3 regions of the Gracilibacillus sp. D59 genome follow, and region 3 is predicted to be linked to each of the others. Evidence: riboswitches for the same ligand, from Rfam matches in the RefSeq annotation. Region 3 holds a riboswitch; each other region holds the start of a gene.
What was found. A riboswitch is a leader RNA that binds a small molecule or an ion and turns the genes downstream of it on or off. The one in region 3 is predicted to bind thiamine pyrophosphate.
Positions count from the first base shown of each region.

Region 1: it holds a riboswitch for thiamine pyrophosphate, as region 3 does, so the genes downstream of both, tenA (thiaminase II) here and ACTWP4_RS15240 (ECF transporter S component) in region 3, are expected to answer to the same signal.
Region 2: it holds a riboswitch for thiamine pyrophosphate, as region 3 does, so the genes downstream of both, thiW (energy coupling factor transporter S component ThiW) here and ACTWP4_RS15240 (ECF transporter S component) in region 3, are expected to answer to the same signal.

Region 1 covers NZ_JBQQCK010000003.1:253,712-259,737, reverse strand. The annotation lists gene ACTWP4_RS07465 (ABC transporter ATP-binding protein) at 1-85, shown strand, start outside; partial or broken gene ACTWP4_RS07460 (short chain dehydrogenase) at 274-438, opposite strand; gene ACTWP4_RS07455 (acetylornithine deacetylase) at 580-1,851, opposite strand; gene tenA (thiaminase II) at 1,851-2,534, opposite strand; TPP riboswitch at 2,663-2,760, opposite strand; gene ACTWP4_RS07445 (DinB family protein) at 2,824-3,327, opposite strand; gene ACTWP4_RS07440 (glycoside hydrolase family 43 protein) at 3,752-4,759, shown strand; gene ACTWP4_RS07435 (oligosaccharide MFS transporter) at 4,756-6,012, shown strand.
Region 2 covers NZ_JBQQCK010000002.1:523,278-529,303, forward strand. The annotation lists gene ACTWP4_RS05660 (aldo/keto reductase) at 1-526, shown strand, start outside; gene ACTWP4_RS05665 (indolepyruvate ferredoxin oxidoreductase subunit alpha) at 710-949, shown strand; gene thiW (energy coupling factor transporter S component ThiW) at 1,190-1,690, opposite strand; TPP riboswitch at 1,780-1,895, opposite strand; gene ACTWP4_RS05675 (ring-cleaving dioxygenase) at 2,018-2,995, shown strand; gene ACTWP4_RS05680 (HAD family hydrolase) at 3,088-3,951, shown strand; gene ACTWP4_RS05685 (L-rhamnose mutarotase) at 4,061-4,375, shown strand; gene ACTWP4_RS05690 (DeoR/GlpR family DNA-binding transcription regulator) at 4,452-5,222, shown strand; gene ACTWP4_RS05695 (ArsR/SmtB family transcription factor) at 5,458-6,026, shown strand, end outside.
Region 3 covers NZ_JBQQCK010000009.1:61,617-67,642, forward strand. The annotation lists gene ACTWP4_RS15225 (YaiI/YqxD family protein) at 1-284, opposite strand, end outside; gene ACTWP4_RS15230 (M20 family metallopeptidase) at 390-1,532, shown strand; gene dapA (4-hydroxy-tetrahydrodipicolinate synthase) at 1,593-2,486, opposite strand; lysine riboswitch at 2,623-2,805, opposite strand; TPP riboswitch at 2,956-3,062, shown strand; gene ACTWP4_RS15240 (ECF transporter S component) at 3,218-3,808, shown strand; gene ACTWP4_RS15245 (ABC transporter ATP-binding protein) at 3,815-5,275, shown strand; gene ACTWP4_RS15250 (energy-coupling factor transporter transmembrane component T family protein) at 5,259-6,026, shown strand, end outside.

The DNA.
Region 1 (6,026 bases), on a different contig from region 3:
AGAAGAAGGAACCCATGATACATTGCTTGCTCAGAGTGGAGTGTATGCAAACTTATACTCCAAACAATTTGAACTACAAGTATAAAATATAAATAAATAATCGGCTCTTTTTTAAAGGGAGTCGATTTTTTCATGCATTTTCTTCTTGAAGATAACTTCCCGTTACTTACAAAAATTCACATGCTATTGATTTACTACAAGGTGTTCTGTTCTTTGAGGTAAATTACTTAAAGCTGTTCTTAAGAATTCAGGATATATCTCAACATTTTAACTAGCAACCGCACCATTAGCCATCGCTGCTGAACTACTATTTAAAATAGGGTCATCCATCATAATGCCGGTCGTTAAGGTAAAATTTCCGCCTTCATTTATGTAATGTTGTCCAATTAATACTAGTTTGACTTGACCCTTCAGTTTACTATTTATCGCTATTTCATTTAGTTCAGGTTTAAGCTCACTTTAATCTCAAAAGTGTGATGCTCCCTGTTGTGACTGTGATAAGATACCAAATTATTCCATTATCAGTCGCTACATTACCAAAAAAGGTACCACCCCAGATGGGTTGATACCTCTAGTATCCTACTGTTTCTTTGCATTACACCAAGATGAAATAAACGTTAGCAATGTCTTCGTAAACGTAATTAATTCATCCCATTCTATTTTTTCATCAACAGAATGTGCTTCATTTAATTTTCCTGGGCCGTAAATAGCCGTCGGAATTCCAGCATCACCGAACCAACCCGCATCTGTCACCGTTTTCGACATACCAATAGTAGTTGTTTCCTGTTCGACAGTGAAGTGTGATTGTTGCAGAAGCTTCATAGCTGGATGCTCTGGATCTATCTTAGCAGATGGAAAAACTTCACCTCGGTCCACTATCATGGATTTCCCGCCCCATTCAAAAAGAAGTGGATTGTCTTGAAACCACGGATCGTTTTCAACAGATTGTGTCAGGTACGACTCTATTTCTTCTGCAACCTCTTGATAATCTTCACCAGGATAAAAATGAACTGTAATCCAAAGACGACATTGATCCGCTACAAATGCCGGGTGGCGTCCACCTTCAATGACCGCCGGATTAATGGTAGTCGTACCTTTTTTAAATCCTGGATACTGTTTGGTTTCCGCCCACTCCTGTTCCAACGCACGCAAGCTATCGATAATTTTGGTCATTTTTTCGATTGCACTAGCACCTTTACCTGTGTCATTTAATTCAGCACGCATTGCATCATGATAAACTTGTTTACTTTTAACCGTTATCCATCCCGTAATCACACCACCTTGACCATGGATTTCGCGATTACTACCATCAACAACTAGTGCAAAATCAGCATTATATCCTTTTTCAATACAAGAAAGTGTACCTGCCTCACCAACTTCCTCACCGATTACCGTCTGGATCTGTAAATCACCTTTTAAGTTTATCCCTTCTTCATGTAACAGCTTTACTGCGAATAGAGTACAAGCAATGGCTCCCTTCATATCGGAGACACCACGACCATACAGAAATCCAGCTTTTTCAGTGAGAGAAAAAGGAGGTACTGTCCAACTGGAATCATCACCAACCTCAGCCACATCAATATGCCCGTTAATGATCAGACTATTGTATGATTCAGATTGCATCCCTTTCTTAATACCGACAAGGTTAGGATCATTCGGAAATACATCCCAACGTTCGGTTTGAAAGTCTAATCCTTCTAAATACTCAGCTATATACGCCTGAATTTCAGACGTATTTCTAGCAGGCGGACTCACTGTTGGAAAACTTATAAGATCAGATAGAATTTGCTTTAATTCGTCTTTTCGTTCCTCTACAAGATTTGCTAAATGGGTTATTTCAGGATCATTCATCATATATTCACCGGCCAATCTTCTTTATTTTCGACCATATCCCAAAACATATATTCAAGCTGACTAGTCCTCACCACAATTTCCTTAAGTCTAGCTAACTCTTGTTCCTGCTTTCCTTCCGCAATCTGATTCATCAACTGTTTTGTCTCTTCAGCTAATTCTGTAAACTCATTGGAACTATACATTTCCACCCAGCTACTATAAAAATTATCATCATCTAAGGCACCTGGTAATTTCGCTAGAGATTTCCCGATAAAATTGTAGCTCCATTCACATGCCAGTACTGATGCAACGACATTTTCCACACCTCCACGCTGAGATAAGTTCAACATATAGCTCGTGTATGCTGTTGTAATCGCAGACGGTTCTGTTGCCTCAAGTTCTTCTTTAGATATACCGAATTCTGCCGCAAACTTACGGTGTAAATCCATCTCCACATCTAATACGCCATGTAACAGCTTGGCAAAGGTCGTCATCTTCTCTAAGTCTTCTGCTTTAGCACTTCCTATTGCAAAAAGTCTTGCATAATCAATCAGATAGACATAGTCTTGCTTTAACCAATGTTTGAACTTCTCCTGTTCTAATGTACCATCACCCAATCCCTTAACAAACGGATGTTCAAGATACGTATTCCAAATAGGTTCCACTCTTCTCCATAGACGCTCTGTAAACAATCTACTCATTTAGCACTCTCCTTATTTTTTGTAATTGCGAATAAAAATGATTGTAACTCCTAACAATGACATAACAAAAACCCATCACCAAGGAAAGGAGATGGGTCTAATAATATATAGACTAATCAAAATCTATATGACTACCCATTCCACTTCCCTACGCTAGTTTTAACTAGATCAGGTTCAAAGGGTCGAATTCCTCTCTCAGCATCTACATGCTCCCCTAGTCGAATGATTGAATTATTTAGTTTCATATTTTAGTGTACTAGCTAATATTTGGAAAATCAAACGAAGCTAGTCATAGTATTGTTTCATTCTTGTCGCTCAAAAACGCTTCTATCTGCTCTTTATGGTGGTTATCATGCCAAACAAAAGCACTTATATAATTGAAGAGTGAATGAGGATAACCTGAATATCGGTCTATCTCTTCCCCATTTAACGTATATGCAGCAAAAAATTCTTCCTCTGATTTTCCCTTTAACACTTTGACTAATTGACTCCTGGCGTCGATTTGTTCCTTTAATAGTTGCTGCTTTTTAACACCAGATAAAGCATATTCAGAAGCTGGTTGATTGATGACGTCAAATGCAGCACTTTCGACATTTGCTCCCGATGTCATTTTTGGTATTAAATCTTGTAACATGTAACGGTCCCAATAAGTAATATGACTAATAATTTCAGCGGGAGACCATTTTCCTTTTTTAATAGGTTCAAAGAAAAGGTCATCCTCTATTTTCGTTAGAGATCGAACCCAATCATTAAACTGTTCAAATTCTTGAATTAGTTGTTCAATTTTCTCCATTTAAAATCTCCTTTTTCGTTACTAATTGTTGCCTAGCCCTAGTAAACACCTATTAAATCTATGTTAACATAATATTCCAAAACTATTTCACTTTAAAGATTTAAATGATTCTTGCACTTATATTCAAGTATACACCCATACCCCACAAATTTTTGTTCGTACATATTTTATAAAGCGTTTTCAATGAATCCATACAAATTTAAAACAAAAAACTTATCATACTATATTCCCCAAAAAAGCAAAACAAGTGATAAAAGCTTACAAAACCTTTATTTCAACAATTCCATCTAGCTAACATCGATCATTTTTCTCTTAATCTATCATATGAATTAAATAACTTTTTCAATATTTTTGTTTGACACTTATACGTATAAGTAGTAATATTCCTTAATGTAAGTAAGAAAAACATAGTTAATAGAGGTGTATACATATGAAAGAAGACATAATGAATCCAATCGTATTACAACGTGCTGATCCTTTTGTGTATAAACATTCGGACGGTTATTACTATTTTACAGGGTCCCACCCTTTATATGATCGTATCGTACTTAGGAGAGCAAGAACACTAAATGACTTACATGATGCAGAAGAAATTGCTATTTGGTGGAAACATGAAAGCGGTCCATTGAGCGAATTAATTTGGGCACCTGAAATTCATCGTGCCAATGGTAAATGGTATATCTATTTCGCTGCTGCACCTGATACAAATATTGATGACGATACGTTCAATCATAGAATGTATGTTCTTGAAAACGCCTCAAAAAATCCAATGGAGGGAACTTGGATTGAAAAAGGTGAAGTAAAAACTGGCATGTCAACGTTCGCATTAGATGCGACAACCTTCTTCCATCATGATGAGCAGTATTACGTATGGGCACAACAAGACTTGGATATTAAAGGGCATTCAAACCTATATATTGCAAAAATGGAAAATCCGTGGACATTAAAAACAGAACCAGTCATGTTATCAAAACCTGAACTTCCATGGGAGATAAAAGGATTTTGGGTAAATGAAGGACCAGCTGTTTTAATCAAGAATGAAAAGGTGTTCATAACCTTTTCAGGAAGTGCCACTGGTGTCGATTATTGCATGGGACTACTAACTGCTAATAAGAATGACGATCTTCTGAATCCGAAGTCATGGACAAAAAACCAAGAACCAGTTTTCCAAAGTTGTCCCGAAAACAGTCAGTATGGTCCAGGGCATAACTGTTTTACAGAATCTGAAGACGGAAAAGATACAATTTTAGTTTACCACGCTCGCAACTATACTCATTTGGTTGGAGACCCGCTCTATGAACCAAATCGTCAAGCAAGAGCACAAAAAATCGAATGGGATGCAAATGGAGATCCTGTTTTCGGTAAACCTGTTCCAGATGATAGATGGACACCACAAACACCTGAAGTTTTAAAAAGGAGTAGACAACAATGAACAATTTAAAACAGCTAAAATTTTGGAATTTCGGAGGTATGTATTACTTCTATTTCATGATATGGGCGCTAATATTCGCCTTTTTACCTTTTTGGTTAAATAAAACTGCTCATCTTGATACGAGTATTTCCGGATTAGTATTCTCCGCTATGGCGATTACTGCTCTAGTTTTGGAACCGATTTATGGAATCATTCAAGATAAACTAGGACTGAAAAAATATTTATTTGGTTTTGTTGTTTTATGTCTTTTATTTATTGGACCATTTGTTCAGTTTGCTTTTCTCCCACTGCTGCAAATTAATGCAATCTTTGGTGCAATTGTTGGTGGGGCCTATTTAAGTTTATGTTTAAATGGCGGTGTTGGAGTCGTAGAGGCATATATCGAGCGTTCCACACGTGCAAACAAGTATGAATATGGACATGTGCGTTTATTTGGTTCACTCGCAGGTGGTACGGCAGCATTTATCGGTGGTATTATGTTTGTTCGTAACCCATACAGCATTTTCTGGGCTTGTACAGTATCAGCAGTAATTCTTGGTATTCTTTTATGGACGCTTCGTGTAAGAAAAGAAGAAGAAGCGAACGTTGATGCACCAGAAGCTTCAGAAGAGGAAGAAACACCAGTAACAAAAGAAAATATTTTAAATGTATTTAGAAATCGAAGCTTCTGGGGATTTTGTATTATGATGATCGGTATCGCAACAATGTTTGATGTATTTGATCAACAGTTCCCCAATTATTTTGCAAGCTTTTTCAATGATGCATCGAGAGGTGAGCTTGTTTTTAGTCGAATTGCTTCTGTACAAGTATTCCTTGAAGCTGGATTTATGGTTTTAGCGCCATGGTTTATCAATAAAATTGGTGCTAAAAATGGTCTGATTCTAGCTGGAATTGTATTGTTTATCCGTGTAATTGGGTCAGCATTCTTCACAGAAATATGGATGTTAGCAACTTGGAGATTACTAGCTGCTATTGAGATGCCTTTAATGCTTGTTTCTATTATGAAATATATTACGGGTGTATTTGATGTTCGTTTATCAGCTACCGTATATATGCTAGGATTTAATTTCGCGAAACAGGTTGGAATCTCTATCTTCTCTTTTGTAATGGGTTACTTATACAATATTCTTGGCTTCCAGAATGGATATGTCGTGCTGGCGTTTATCATTCTAGCCTTTGTTATTGTTGGAGCTTTGATCATGAAAAGTGAAAGACATTATACAGATACCAGAAAAAATCTATCTGCTGCATAGTGATTAGAACAATA
Region 2 (6,026 bases), on a different contig from region 3:
TTTAGATTTGTATTTAATTCATTGGCCTGTTCCAGAACTAAACAAATATAAAGAGTCATGGAAGGCAATGGAGAAGTTATATAACGACGGGAAAATCCGTGCAATTGGTGTAAGTAATTTTAAAGAGCATCACTTAGAAGATTTAATCAATAATTCACAAGTTGTACCAATGGTAAACCAAGTTGAATATCACCCTCATCTACAACAACGAAGTTTGCATGAGTTCTGCAAAAATCATAATATTCAGCTAGAAGCATGGTCTCCACTGAAACAAGGGAAAATTTTGGATGATCCAACATTAACCGATATTGCAAAACATCATGGTAAATCGACAGCACAAGTTATTTTACGTTGGGATTTACAACAAGAGGTTGTGACCATTCCTAAATCAGTGAAACAGCATCGTATTCATGATAATGCAGATATTTTTGACTTTGAATTATCCGAAGAGGAAATGAAGTTAATTCACGATATGAATAAAGATGAACGTGTTGGTCCAGATCCAGACACATTTAATAAACGATAATAGCAATAGCTAAGATTAACAAGAACCCGTTTCGAAATGAATCGGGTTCTTAATTTTATTTAGTAAGAAGAGGCCACAATTTCTTCCTCTCCAATGTTATAAATTTCTTTAAAACACTTGCAATTCTAGTCGAACATGCTTTATCTTAAATAATAGATTGTTAAACATCTAGGAGGATGCAAGATGGCATTTGTAATAACAGAACCATGTGAAACAGAAAAATCTGGCGAATGCACAACAGTGTGTCCAGTAGACTGTATTGTCGAAGGGCCAGATCAATTTTATATAGATCCAGATATTTGTATCGATTGTGGAGCATGTAAATCAGTTTGCCCAGTAGATGCAATTGAAGAGGAGTATGATCTTACTCCAGAACAAGAAGTATATTTAGAAAAAGCAGAAGCCTTTTTTGCAAAGGATTAAAACGAAAGCGACCATCTCCTATATGGTCGCTTTTATAGAAAAGTCTTGAATCTAGATAAAACGACAAAAGTAACAAGAGCAAGCAAAGATTTGTAGAATAAACAGAGATAAACGACAAAAGTAACAAGAATAAGCAAAGATTTGTCACATAAACCAAGATAAACACCAAATCTAGCGAAGGAATGCTATGATTTGGTGTTTATTACGGTGCTAATTCCTTAAAAAGTCCCGCAGATGGCTTTATTTACTGGAAACTGGTTGTTGCATCAAAGAAGTATGTTTCACTTTGGATAAAATCAAGAGCCCAATGATAGCTCCTGTTACACTACTAACTAGAAAACCTGGTAAAAATGCTAAAGCACCTACAGAAGTTCCCATAACAATTTTGGCAAAAGGAACGGATAGTAAAGCACCTAGCACACCGGTGCCAATAATTTCCCCGACTCCAGCCAAAGTCGTTTTTTTCGTCCATCGATACATATAACCTGCAAGTAACGCCCCTATCATGCCACCTGGAAATGCAAGCAATGTTCCTATGCCTAATAAATTACGTAAAAGTCCAATAGTAAAAGCAATGATAACAGCAGGAACAGGCCCCAGAGTAACAGCTGCCATCACATTAACTGCGTGTTGCACTGGATATGCTTTGGCTATACCGGTCGGGAACCATAGAAATTGTGAACCTAATGTACCAATCGCAATAAAAACGGCCATCGTTGTTAATAATAAAGTACGATTCATGCAAACTTCCTCCTTTGTAAAATAGAAAGTGCATCACTATCCTAAAAAATAAAAAGCCAGATTCCGAATAAGAACCTGGCTATACCATGCAAATAGTTTAGCTACTTCCCTCCGCTGGTACAAACCAGATCAGGTTCTCAGGGTTAAAAAGCTTCAACGTGCTTTTTTCTCAGCCCATACTAAAAAGGCACCCCTAGTAGTGATAACACTTATGTAATTATAAAAAATTGTAACAAAAACCCTCCGTTTGTCAAGATGTTATTACTTTGAAATCAAGATAACAAAGGGGTTATAATAGAATGAACAATATCTTCAAGGAGGCAACTCATGGAACTTAAAGGAATACATCACGTATCAGCAATTACAGCAAATGCTAAAGATAATTATCAATTTTATACGAATATTTTAGGAATGCGGTTAGTTAAAAAATCTGTGAATCAAGATGATCCGAGTATGTATCATTTATTTTATGCAGATGAAATCGGACGACCTGGAACAGATTTAACCTTTTTTGAAATAACAAATGCAGGGCATACATATTCTGGAAATAACAGTATTTCTTATACCTCTTTACGTGTTGCGAGTGATGAGGCGTTAATCTATTGGGAAAAGCGCTTTGATGAATATGATGTTGTCCATGACGGAATTGGAGAAAAATTTGGCCGAAAAGTATTGCCTTTTCAAGATCATGAAGGACAACGTCTTGTTTTAGTATCGGATGAAAATAACAAGGGTGTGGAAGCCGGGGTTCCATGGGAGAAAAGCCCGGTTCCAACGCAATACGGTATAACCGGTTTAGGACCAGTTCGACTAACAGTTCCGGAATTAGCACCAACAGAAAGGATTTTAACAGAAGTTCTTGGCTTTCGTTATGCTGGTTCTTACCTTAACCCAGCAGGAGAAAACGATATGCAAGTTTTTGAAATGGCCGAAGGTGGTACAGGTGCAGAGGTGCATATCGAAGTTCGCCCAGAATTGCAAAAAGAGCGTCCTGGAAGAGGTAGTGTCCACCATGTTGCTTTTCGAGTAGCAGATTATCAAGAGCTTGAAAAATGGCGTGAGAGAATTACCAAAGAAAGACTACCTAACTCAGGACTTGTCGATCGGTACTATTTTCAATCGCTATACTTTCGAGAACCTAATGGCATTTTATTTGAACTAGCAACGGATGGGCCAGGGTTTGACACAGACGAAAATATCGAACAACTAGGAGAAACGATCGCTCTTCCTCCCTTTCTAGAAAATAAACGAAATAAAATCGAAGCCAATCTCAATCCTCTAGAAACAGGGAAGCATGACAAATGATTCTAAGCTCACTCATCGATATAAGTCGATGGTGAGCTTATATTTCTTATGCTATACTAGGTAACGGCTAGTTTACAAGGGGGATTGCAACAATGACATTTTCACCAAAAGCAATTTGCTTAGATATGGATGGCACATTGCTGAATAACCATAATCAATTAACTGAAAATACGCTCGATATCATTCAGGATATAAGAAAAAAAGGAATTCGAGTGTTTATCGTAACAGGCCGTTCTTATAACGAAATATTTGATTCGGCACCAGATAATTTAGAATTAGATGGATTTGTTACAGCAAATGGTATGATTACATATGTTGAAGGCGAAAAGGTATTAGAACACACTTTATCCACAGATCTTGTGGATAAAGTGATACAATCTGCAAGGGCACATCAAATTTATTATGAAGTTCACCCTAATGATGGGGAGCGACTCTCGCTAACAGAGGATCGAAGTTATATGGAGTCCATGATCAGTGGTGAGAAGCCAGATGAAGTAGGAATCAATGAATGGCTGGAACGACAAGCAGCGATTCAACATGAAATTTGTTGGAAAGAAACGTTACCGAACCAAAAGTATGCGAAAATGTTCTGCTTCTCTAACGATCATGGCAAAATGCAAGCATGGATCGAAGAACTGGAAAATATGAAAAAAGAAACTGATTTTACCACCTCTTCATCTTCTCATCATAACGTGGAAGTGATGGTAGAAGGAGTTAATAAAGCAACTGGAATTGAAGTGTTGCTGAAACATTATCAGATTAATCCAGCAGACACTATGGCAATCGGGGATAGTAATAACGACATTCCGATGATGAAATATGTAGGTTACCCTGTGGGTATGTTCAATGCTACGGATCAAATTAAATCATTAGTAAAGGAAATCACAGAGTTTACGAATGACAATCAAGGTGTTTATTACTATTTAGAGAACTACTTTCAGCACAAGCGATCATAAGCTTGTGTTTTTGTTCATATTTGTTTTGTTCTGTGATACAATGGAAACAAACAAAAGTAAAAACAAAACAATAAAATGAATACGTTTACAATGATGAGGAGGAAATTGGATGGCACGTTATATGTTTATTATGGAATGTAAGGAAGGGTCGCAAGAAGAATATAAGAAAAGACATCAGGCAGTACACCCGGAATTATTGGCAGCACTAAAAGAAGTAGGCATTAGCAACTATAGTATTTTCATGGATGGCACCAAACTTTATGCATATATGGAAGTGGATGATTATCATCGTGCAATGAAAGAATTGGAAAGCAATCCAGCTAACCGAAAATGGCAGGAATTTATGAGCGATATTCTAGCAATGGATGAAAAAGGTGACCCGAAAATGTATTTAATAGATCAAGAAGTCTTTCATCTTGACTAAACTGTTGAAATTTAGAGTAGACTTCCCTATAGTCAATAGTAGACAGTTTTGTAGAATGAGAAGGTAGGAGAATCAAATGTTAGTTGCAGAGAGACATCAGCGAATTGTAGAAGTCGTTAATGAGAAGAAAAGTATTAGAGTTTCTGAGCTCGCGAACCTTTTTTCAGTGACTGATGAAACCATTCGTCGAGACTTAGAAAAACTAGAAAAGGAAAAAAAATTAGCCAGAAGTCATGGAGGCGCTGTCAGTATAGCTTCCTCTCAGGATGGACCGGAAATACCTTTCCAAGAACGAGAAGTAATGTATGTAGACGAAAAAAAAGAAATTGCCCGGGAAGTTGTTAAACATATTGTTGAAACGGATAAAATCTTATTAGATGCTAGTACAACAGCCTGGTATGTTGCAAAGAACTTGCCAAATATACCTGTTACCGTTTTGACGAATTCTGTAAATGTCGTGCTAGAATTAAGTAAAAAGAATCAAATTACGGTGATTTCAACTGGTGGTACCTTGCTTGCAAGATCCCTTTCCTATGTAGGTCCTTTAGCGGAACGTTCACTTGATTTATATCATGTAAATAAAGCATTTCTGTCCTGTAAAGGAATTCACTTTGAAAGAGGAATTAGTGAATCAAATGAACAACAAGCCCGCGTGAAGCAAAAAATGATCGCAATAGCTGATACCACCTATATTTTGGCTGATCATCATAAGTTTGATTTTCAAGCGTTTGCTCATGTTGCACCGTTAGCACAGGTAGAACGGATAATTACGGACAGTAACGTTTCAGATCAGGATGTAGACAGCCTGCAGGAAATTGGCTTAGAGGTTATAAAGGCACTTCGTTAATTTTATGCTTAGCGGAGTGCTTTTTTCTGTTAGGCTTAAGGATTGAATCTAAGGTAACTGCTAGACGCTAAATATACAGAAATAACACGTGACGTGCTCATTTCCTCCATATAATTTATTAAAATTGGATAAATCTGATTAATTAATTTAAAAAACTAGATAAAAACTGATTTTTCGTTTATATTTAAACTAACAACCATAATTTTAATATAAAAGCTCACTGGAGGGATGAAAGTTGTTTGAACTATCCATTAACGATCCTGAAAAACTAAGCAAGGTAACCCATGCGTTATCATCAAAGGTACGCTTGAAAATGATTAATTTGCTAAATAAAGGAAATATGAATGTGCATCAACTATCAGATGCATTGCAAATTCCTGTTTCCACTACCGCCTCACATGTTCGTGTTTTAGAAGAAGCTAATCTAATTCTTACAGAGCTGAGACCTGCGAGTAGAGGTGCAATGAAGGTGTGCACAAGAAATTTTGATGACATTCATATTCTTTTGAATAGTCCACATAAATCTTCGAACACTGATTTGAAAAATTATGAACTAGAGATGCCTATTGGACAATATGTTGACTTTCAAGTTGCGCCTACATGTGGCATGGCAAATCAGGAGAAATTATTAATACCTGAAGATGAGCCGGTTTATTTTTATAGTCCTGAACGAATACAAGCACAACTTATTTGGACGCGGAAAGGATTTCTAGAGTATAAATTTCCGATTGTTATTGATCCTGATGCCACTATAAAAGAAATTCAGTTCTCATTAGAAATTTGTTCAGAAGCTCCTAACCATGA
Region 3 (6,026 bases):
AAGCCAACGTGATGCATCACTTGGCATCCTTTCTCTAAACAAAGTGCTGCTAGTCCGTAGTCTTGGGTGATTACTAAATCATTACGCAGCACCATTTGTACGATTCGATAATCAACTGCATCAGACCCGTCGTCTACATATTTTACAGTTACATGTTGAGGCGTTTCTTTTATTGAGAAATGACTGTAACTTTTTACTACTATTACATTGAGCTGATAGGTTTTGGCTTCTTCTATAATAATATCGGTCACAGGACAAGCATCTGCATCGACATATATTTTCATGATATTCGCTCCCTTCTCAAAAATAGTAGGTATAAATAGTATAGCAAAATCGACAAAATTATAGTATGATTTTCTTAGTCTATCAATAGAAAGTAAGGGAAATAAATGAAAAGCTATTTAGAAGAACAACAAGAACAAATGCTGAGAATGTTAGAACAGTTAGTCAATATCGATAGTGGCTCATACGACAAAGAAGGTGTCGATAAAATTGGAGCCGTCATGAAACAATATTATCAAGACATTGATTTTGAAGTGGAGGAAGTGAAACAAGAGGAATCAGGCAATCACTTGATTGTTCGAAAAAAGAATGTGGATCCATCTAAACCAACTATTTTGATTCTTACACACATGGATACCGTGTTTGAAAAGGGAACAGCTAAGGAAAGACCTTTTAGTATAAAAGGGAATCGAGCATATGGTCCAGGTGTCATCGACATGAAAGCAAGTCTTGTTTCTGTATATTATGCGATTAACGCATTGCTAGAAAGTGAGAAAGAGTCTGTTGGACAGGTGGAAATATTATTAACGAGCGATGAAGAAATAGGTTCTCAAACCTCTAGAGAGCTAATCGAAAAACATGCCCGGAATAAAAAATTTGCATTAGTAATGGAACCAGCCCGCAAAAACGGTGCGATCGTCTCAGCGAGAAGAGGTAAAGGTCTTTACACATTGGAAGTAATCGGGAAAGCAGCTCATTCAGGTATCGAACCTGAAAAAGGAAGAAGTGCGATTGAAGAGTTAGCGTATAAAATTATACAATTGTATGATATTACCGATGAGGAAGAGGGCATTCATGTCAATGTAGGCTTAATTGAAGGTGGAACTTCAGTGAATACAGTTTCTGATCATGCAACAGCTCAAGTCGATGTACGCTTCCGAACACAAGAGCAAGCAGAAGAAATAAAGGAACAAATCGCTACAATTATGGCCAGTACCGAAGTAGACGGGACCAAAGTCAACATGGAAGGGGATATCAATCGCCCGCCAATGGAAAAAACGGAACAAACAGAAAAATTGTTACGTATTATTAAACGAGTTGGAGACGAACTAGATATTTTTATTAAAGATACGGAAACTGGTGGCGGATCTGATGCTTCATTTACCTCTGCATTAGGTATACCAACCGTAGATGGTCTAGGACCGGTAGGAGGAAGAGCCCATCGAGAAAGCGAATATCTCGAATTAGAATCCTTCATCCCGCGAACACTTCTTCTAGCACATGTCATCGATGAATTAGCAAAATCATAGGCGAATTTGTTTAGATACGAAAAAACGCAATTCACTTATAAAAGTGAATTGCGTTTTAAATTAACCTGCATCATAATTTTCTTGTAGAAAATGTAGCTGATGTCTTAATAATTGCATCTCTTCATCATTTAAAGGTACTAACGGTAAACGAACTCCTCCAACATCGATTCCGTTTATGCTTAATGCTGCTTTTATCGGTGTTGGACTTGGTGCCATAAACATAGATTGCATAATCGGTAGCAAGAAATGATGTAATTCCTGTGCCCGCAACATATCCCCGTTTTGACAAGCAGCAATCATATCGTTCATTTCGTTTCCAACAATATGTGAAGAAACAGAAACAATTCCATTTGCCCCAATAGCAACAGCTGGAAGTGTTAAGTTATCATCTCCACTATATAATGAAAAGTCCTGATCTGTTTCTCGAATAATTTTGGTCATCACATCGAGATTACCGCTAGCTTCTTTTACGGACACGATATTGTCAATTTTGGAAAGTTCAATAATGGTTTCAGGATTAACATTAATACTCGTTCTTCCTGGAATATTATACAACATCACAGGTAGAGTAGTAGATTCCGCAATCACTTTAAAGTGTTGGTATAAACCTTCTTGTGATGGTTTATTGTAATAAGGTGCTACAAGCATGATGCCATCTACACCGATCGTTTCCGCTTTTTTCGTCATCTCGATAGATTCGCGCGTATTGTTTGACCCGGTCCCAGCAATAACTGGCACCCGGCCATTAACTGTTTTAACGGCGTATTTTATCAAAGATATTTTTTCTTCTTTTGATAGTGTCGGAGATTCACCAGTCGTTCCTGTAACAACTAATGCATCTGTTCCATTTTGAATTAAGTAGTTAATTAAGCGCTCTGTTTTTCCGTAATCAATTTCTCCATTTGGATCAAAAGGAGTAACCATTGCTGTTAATACACGTCCAAAGTTCATGATACATCCACCTCTATTCAAAGATTTAAAACAATTTGACTATTTCCATTGAATAGAGGGTATCTCATCACCAATGTTAATAAAAAAGATGCAACAATGAGGGTCTCATTGTTGCATCTGGTTTTACACTGGATTCGATGCGTGAGATAGCCCTCCATATAGTTCGTCACTATATGACAGCCCTGCATTTATTCAATGAAGGACCAGTAATTTAAGTTGATGTATACTTAGATTACTTCGGCAAATTCCCCTTTCCATAGCTTTCTCTGGCGACATCAGCCTCCAACTATGTACTAATGGTTTTTGCACCTCTATTCTCACTTCAATAAAAAATTGAAGCAAAATATTTAATTGTTTTACGTTGTAACCAACTATATCAAAAAATATCGATTAGTGCAATCCGATTTATTAAAAAATTTCTTGACAATATGGAAAAATTTGATATGATGTAATCGAATTAAATATTATCAACACATTCCACTAGGGGTGTCTTTTAAAGACTGAGATTAAAGTAATACTTTAAGACCCTTAGAACCTGATCTGGTTAACACCAGCGTAGGGAAGTGGCTAGTATCTAATATATTGCAATCCTTTTATATGGATAAGTATAGCCACTATCTCTACGTTTGTATGGATAGTGGTTTTTTGTGTTTGAAGGGGGCTTGGCACAATTAAAGGGAACGTAGAAGGCGTAAGCCTAGATCAATACTTATTACAAAAAGGAGATGTGTTTAATGAAAAAATCTTTAACATTAACAGATATTTTAGTAACGATTGTCATTGCCTTTATTTTTAGTGTTATTTACAAACTTTGGGGTCCATTATACAGCTTAATTGGAGTGTTTGGCTTACACCTAGACCAATTAATTTATGGTATGTGGTTTATGGCAGCTACAGTAGCTTTCCTTATCATTCGTAAGCCAGGGGTTGCTTTATTGGCAGAACTTGCTGCTGCCCAGGGTGAATTTTTATTTGGTGGACAGTGGGGAATATCTTTACTGTTATATGGCCTTGTACAAGGGTTAGGCTGTGAACTGATTTTTGCAATGTATCGATACAAAAGTTATCGTTTATATGTTACCTGTTTGGCAGCAGTGGGAGCAACAATAGGTTCACTCATTTTAGATGTGTTTTATGGTTATATCGATTCATTAGCCGTTTGGAATCTTACATTATTGATTGTTGCCAGATTAATAGGATCGATATTGATCACCGGTGTGTTTGCCTACTATTTAGTAGAAGCATTGGACAAAACAGGTGTTACGAAAGCTATTCGTCCCATTTCAAAGGACGATTACAAAAAGTTGGACGATGAGATGGGGTAAACTGAGATGTTAGAAATTAAAAATATGCGAGCAAAATATCCAAGCGCGGCATCTTTATTATTTAAAGATTTTTCATTATCCATTAATAAAGGGGAGAAAGTATTACTTGTCGGTCCTTCAGGTTCTGGGAAGTCTACATTACTCCAAATCATGGCCGGCTTAATACCAGACGTTATTGAAATGCCTTTAAAAGCAGATAAACAACAAATATCAGAATCGTACGGCATGGTTTTTCAAGACCCAGATGCTCAATTTTGTATGCCATATGTAGATGAAGAAATTGCGTTTGTATTGGAAAACCGAAATACTCCAAGACAAGACATGGATGATTTAATTTGCCAATACCTAACCCAGGTTGGATTACAATTAGATGATTATCACGTTTCGATCCAACAATTATCTGGTGGAATGAAACAACGTCTTGCGATAGCATCTGTCTTAGCATTAGAACCTGAAGTGCTTTTTTTAGATGAACCAACCGCTATGCTAGACCAAGTTGGTACTAAACAAGTTTGGGACACCTTGAAGAATGTCTCAGAGGATAAGACAGTGGTGATTGTAGAACACAAAATTGATCATGTATTATCATTAGTTGATCGAGTTATCATCTTGGATGACACTGGTTCTATAGTGGCCGACGGTGAGCCAAACGATATTTTTAATCAATTCCGCAGTAAACTCTATCAATATGGGATATGGTATCCCCATATTTGGGATGATTATGCAAGTCAATTACCAGAACAGTCGCATAATGAACATAGTTATCAACCACTTGTAACCATGCAATCTTTTTCCGGTTATTATCAGAAACATTTAAAAATGCATGTCGAAAATGCGGTAATTAACCGAGGAGATTGGATAACAATAACCGGTGAAAATGGTTCTGGTAAAAGCACGCTTATGCTGGCAATGATGCAATTAATTAAAACATCAGGAGAGATTAGTTATTTTATAGCGGAGGATATAAGAACATGCGATTACCGAAAAATGGGGTATGTTTTTCAAAACCCTGAACTGCAATTTGTGAAAAACAGTGTCTACGAAGAACTTGAGCATTCATTAAAGCATAGCAATGTGCCACAAAAACAGTTCGCAAACAGAATAGAAGCACATTTGACCAAATATAATTTGTATCATGTTAAAGACCATCATCCATATCAATTATCTATTGGTCAAAAGAAACGTTTAAGTGTAGCAACTGCAACAATAGCAGATGTTGATATTCTGTTATTAGATGAACCGACCTTTGGACAGGATGCTAAAAATACCTTCCAAATGCTCGAACTTTTCGAAGAATGCAGGAAAAATGGTGTCACCATTGTGATGGTTACTCATCAGACTGAAATAGTAGAACTATACGCTACCAAGGAATGGCGAATAAAAGATGGAAAAATCACAGATATCATTGATCTTTCCAAACAGTTCGAAAATACGTTGAAGGATGATATGTATGTCAATCAGTATTAATTACCAATCTACATGGTTGCATCGGATAAATCCCAGTTTTAAATTATTGATATTGACCGCATTGTTTATTGGTATGCTATTTGTGCACAATCCCAATTTTTTGTTATATATGATTATTGGTGCTCTTCTACTATATCTTTTTGGTACCGGACATACCTGGAAAGTAATCGGGTTGTTAGCTATTCCATTATTGATTATTTTTCTTTCATCTTCTACAACTATGATCTTTTTTGGTGAAGGGGAAACTACCTGGTTTAAATTAGGCTTAATCCATATAACAGAAGAGAGTTTTTATCGCGGTATTCACTTAGGGCTTAGGAGTTGTGTCTTTGGTATCTTAAGTTTAATATTTGCTTTAACGACTAGACCGGTTTATTTATTCTATTCAACTATGCAACAATTAAGATTAAAACCGAAGTATGCTTACAGCTTTATGGCGGCCATAAGGATGTTGCCGATCATTGTTGAAGAGTTTCAAACATTACAACAAGCATTAAAAGTGAGAGCTGTCCAATATTCCAAAGGGATAAAAGGATGGTACGAAAAAATAAAATTATATGCGATTCCATTATTAGCTCAAAGTATTCGACGAGCGCACCGAATCGCTGTAGCTATGGAAGCCAAAAAGTTTTCAAAAGATAGTCAAAGAACCTATTATTATCAGTTAAAATACACGAATAAAGATATTCTTTTTTCTATTCTTTTAGCGGCTTGGTTATTTCTTTCCTATATTTGCAGTGAACAATTCATA